2 regions of the Pseudoalteromonas apostichopi genome follow, and region 2 is predicted to be linked to the other one. Evidence: predicted binding sites of a transcription regulator. Region 2 holds the regulator's gene; the other holds the start of a gene.
What was found. Region 2 encodes sigma-54, which starts transcription at its own class of promoters, with help from an activator protein. Its sites were predicted from a motif close to GTTGGCACGNNNNTNGNNT; they were not measured.

Region 1 (2,210 bases), 1.5 Mb from region 2:
ACTCAGGGTTTTATTAACATCGAACAAAACCAAATTATCAAAACCTTTTCAATTGCTTCTGTGGTGTTTTTACCTCCGACCGTCGTCGCAAGTATCTATGGGATGAATTTTAACAGCATGCCAGAACTGCAATGGGCATGGGGTTACCCGTTTGCAATTGGCATTATGTTGCTGTCTGGCTTTGCACCTTACTTGTTCTTTAAACATAAAGGTTGGTTGTAATACCAACCCGCAGTAATACTTAATCATTTTGAGGGATTAAACCTGTCGCTAACTGCGTTAAAAATTTCTCATTTAGAACAACTAAATAACGAAATTTTTGCCTTGTTATCAACGAGGTTTTATTGCCAAAAAATAGACTACTTAATTAAGCGGGTTGGTATAACAAAGCATAAAAAAGCCCAGCAAATGCTGGGCAAGGGGTCTTCGGATAGACCTAGGGGTTTAGCCTTTCAATTCGCCGGTAGACGATTCAATGTGCGCACGAACAAACCATTGGAATTGTTCTAAATCGGCCAGTTGGCCGGTGATCATATCTTCAGAAACTGGGTCTAGCTCACCAAGCTTTTCGATAGCTGCACGGTGGTCTTTATTGACGCCGTTGTACACTTTATCAAGTGAAGATAGATGGTCAGTCACTAAACCTTTACCAATTGAATAGTCTTCCCATGTACGGCGATCTACAATTGATTGTGGTGTGCCAACAGGTACGCCACCCATAGTTGCAATACGCTCTGCAATCGTATCAGTCATCTCTTGGACTGCGCTTACTTGCGGGTCGAGCATTTCGTGTACACCAATAAAATTAGGTCCAACAACATTCCAGTGAATGTGTTTTAAAGTGAGGTGTAAATCGATTAAAGCGACCATACGCTGGTCTAAAATAGCAATTGTGTCAGCTGCAGCTTGGTCTTTAACACCCGGTGCTGTAAATTCTGCGACTTTTGATGATGAATTACTCATTACTCCTCCGAGATTATCTATTAATTTCCTTTCGCTTTTAGTTTTAAAAGCATGTTTAGTTAGATAGAAGCAAACGTTATGCCTAAAAGAGATTTGTGGTTAAGTTGTTGAATTTATTTGGTTAGATTTTTTTTGTGTTTTGTTGCAGTAGCTATGGCTAAGGTGGAGTATGAAAACTCTGCACACCGAATGTAAAAAATTCAGTGTGCAGATATAAGTTTAAATTTAACGGCTTAAGAGAGTAATGCTGCTGCTAAGCGAACAAAGTCAGATGAGGTTAGAATTCCCACTAAGTTGTTATCTTTATCAACTACAGGCATGCAGCCGTGGCGATTTTCGACAAAGAACTTAGCGACGTCATGCAACGGTTGCTCTGGCGAGATACTGGTAAAATCGGTAGCCATGATATCAACTACTTTGGTTTGTTTTTCTTTTCGTTCAAGGGCGCTGGCGCTGTAATTAGCCATGATATTCATTACCTGAGCAATCATGATTTTTTGCGTTAACATGCCAACTAAACCACCGTGCTCATTGATCACTGGGATATGACGGACATTCTTCTCTTTCATTAGGTTATGAGCGTCATGCAGGGTATTTTGTGCACTAATAGCAAACGGGTCTGGCGTCATCAAATCACTAACTAGGTGTGTCATTGCTAAATCCTTTCAATTAATCAAGTTGTTGTAAGTCTAGTCCTTATCTAGTTAATTGCACTTTAGTGAGATCAAAGTTTTAGTGATTAACGGTGCAAGTACCAGCATTACTTTGCTGGCAATAGTGAAAGTCTAAATAATAGTGAGACTTAGCGGGTCGCTCACCTTTAGTTAGGTACTGATACATCAATTCAGCAGACAGACGGCCCATTTCAAATGGGTTTTGACCAATGTTAGCCGATGATAATCCTTGCTGTAATACGTCTAATTGCATTTGCTCTGTATCGGCAGAAACAATCACCACGTCTTTATTGGCAATGCGCTGTTTATGTTTAGCAATTACGTTTGCATAGTTAGGGTTAAATTGGGCAAAACCTGCTACAGCTAAAAATAGTGGTGGATTTTCGAGGTTAAGAAGTTTGTCGAGCTGGCCGAGGGATACCTCTCGCTTGCCTAAGCTATACAAAGGGCAGCGATCAAACTCACTCCAGCCATTTTCACCACTTAAACGTTTATCTTTTTGCCCTGATAATGCATAGCGCACACCTTCAATACGCTTGTTTAAATTAGGTGTCGTTGAATGCCCTGACTGAA
Region 2 (2,210 bases):
TTTAATGTCGAGCTAATTTCTCTTTGTGTTTAATGACTTGGCGATCAAGCTTATCGATCAACGAGTCAATGGCTGCGTACATATCTTGATGTTCTGTAGAAGCGAACAATTCGCCTCCGTTTACATGTAAAGTTGCTTCTGCTTTTTGGCTTAATTTTTCTACATCTAGAATGACATGAACATTATTAATATGGTCAAAATGCCTTTCTAGTTTCGCAAACTTGGTGTTTACATAGTCTCTTAATGAATCAGTGATTTCTACATGACGACCAGTTAAATTTAGTTGCATAAGCATTTTTCCTTCTATGTAAAACGTCTAAATCAAACTCTTACGCTGATTAGACGGAGGTATTGCTAGAGACTCACGATATTTTGCAATTGTACGTCTAGCTACTTTAATTCCTTGCTCAGCCAATATATCTGCAATTTTGCTATCACTCAATGGTTTAGCCGAGTTTTCTGCAGCGACTAACTTCTTGATTAAAGCGCGTATTGCTGTTGAAGAACACTCACCACCATTTTCAGTGCTGACATGGCTTGAGAAGAAATATTTCAACTCAAAAATACCCCTAGGGGTATGCATATATTTTTGCGTTGTTACTCGTGAAATCGTCGATTCATGCATTTCGACCATTTCAGCAACATCATTTAGCACCATCGGCTTCATTGCTTCTGGGCCATGCTCAAAGAAAGCTTGTTGTTGTTGAACGATACAGTTGGTCACTTTTAATAGTGTATCGTTACGGCTTTCTAAGCTCTTAATAAACCACTTTGCTTCTTGTAAGTGAGAGCGAATAAATTGGCTGTCGCTACTTGATTTAACAGAGCGAGACATAGCCGCATATTGGCTGTTCACTCTAATCTTTGGCATACTATCTGGGTTTAACTCAACCACCCAGCGACCTTTTACTTTTTTCACTGATACATCAGGTATGACGTACTCAGACTCTTCGCGTACTATGCTATCCGCAGGCTTAGGGTTTAAGCTGTGAATTAGCGTCATTACTTCTTTAAGCTCATTTTCTTTAAGCTTAGTCTTTTTCATCAAAGTTCGATAGTCGCGACTCGCTAATAATTCGATATGCTCAGATAAAACCATTTTAGTTTCAGCTAAATATGGCGTGTTTGCATCGAATTGGCGAAGTTGAATACACAGGCATTCCTGTAAACTACGCGCCCCAATACCGACAGGATCAAACAATTGAATTCTCTTTAGGACCGCTTCGACTTCATCAAGTTCGATTTCTTCTTCATCACTATTTTGATTAAAGCTCTCGACGATATCTTCACAGCTTACCGTTAAAATACCAGAGTCATCGATAGCCTCAACAATTGCCACAGCAATCGCTTCATCAGTCGGACTAAAGGGAGTGAGCTGTAATTGCCACATAAGGTATTCGTGAAGGGTTTCGGTCGATGCACCTTGATAAATAGATTCATCTTCTGGCATTGGCCCTGATGATGTTGATGGAGCGGCACTCATGTACTCATCCCATGTAACATCCATGGCTAAATCGTCACTTACAGTGTCTTTATTTAGAGCATCACTGCTTTCTTGTTCATATTCGCTAGGTGCTTCGTCTGCAGAAGCGCTGACTTGCACATCGTCAGATTCAGCTTTTTGCTCATTTTTGCCGATGCTTTCTTCGTTGTAATCCGCTTCTTCCACTTCAAGTAAAGGGTTACTATCTAGCGCCTCTTGAATTTCTTGTTGGAGATCCAATGTACTGAGCTGCAACAAACGAATAGCTTGTTGCAGTTGTGGAGTCATTGTAAGTTGCTGGCCCATGCGCAGCTGTAATGATTGCCTCATGTATCCCTAACAATCCTTTTTTTAAGTTATCGATAACTGTGCAAAGACAGTTAAGTTATTATCGATTTATTGTCATTGTTATAAGTCTAGCAGATGCTCTAGTCGGTGGCGTAATGGTTACAGCCTAAATTGCTCGCCTAGATAAACATCGCGTACAGTTTGGTCAGCTAATACGTGCTCAGGTGTGCCTGATGCAATTAGCTCCCCATGAGAAACAATGTAGGCTTTTTCACAAACATCAAGGGTTTCTCGAACATTATGGTCAGTAATTAGTACACCAATACCACGATTTTTTAGGTGCTCAATAATTTTCTTTATATCTAACACTGAAATTGGATCAACACCAGCAAAAGGCTCATCTAAAAGGATAAATTTAGGATTAGCGGCTAATGCGCGA

Region 1: the regulator sigma-54 is predicted to act here: its motif matches at 1,031-1,049, upstream of dps (DNA starvation/stationary phase protection protein Dps).

What each region holds. Positions count from the first base shown of each region.
Region 1 covers NZ_AP028065.1:704,865-707,074, reverse strand. The annotation lists gene corA (magnesium/cobalt transporter CorA) at 1-222, shown strand, start outside; gene dps (DNA starvation/stationary phase protection protein Dps) at 445-963, opposite strand; gene QUE86_RS03165 (CBS domain-containing protein) at 1,197-1,616, opposite strand; gene QUE86_RS03160 (substrate-binding domain-containing protein) at 1,696-2,210, opposite strand, start outside.
Region 2 covers NZ_AP028065.1:2,172,786-2,174,995, forward strand. The annotation lists gene hpf (ribosome hibernation promoting factor) at 2-289, opposite strand; gene QUE86_RS09770 (RNA polymerase factor sigma-54) at 317-1,813, opposite strand; gene lptB (LPS export ABC transporter ATP-binding protein) at 1,931-2,210, opposite strand, start outside.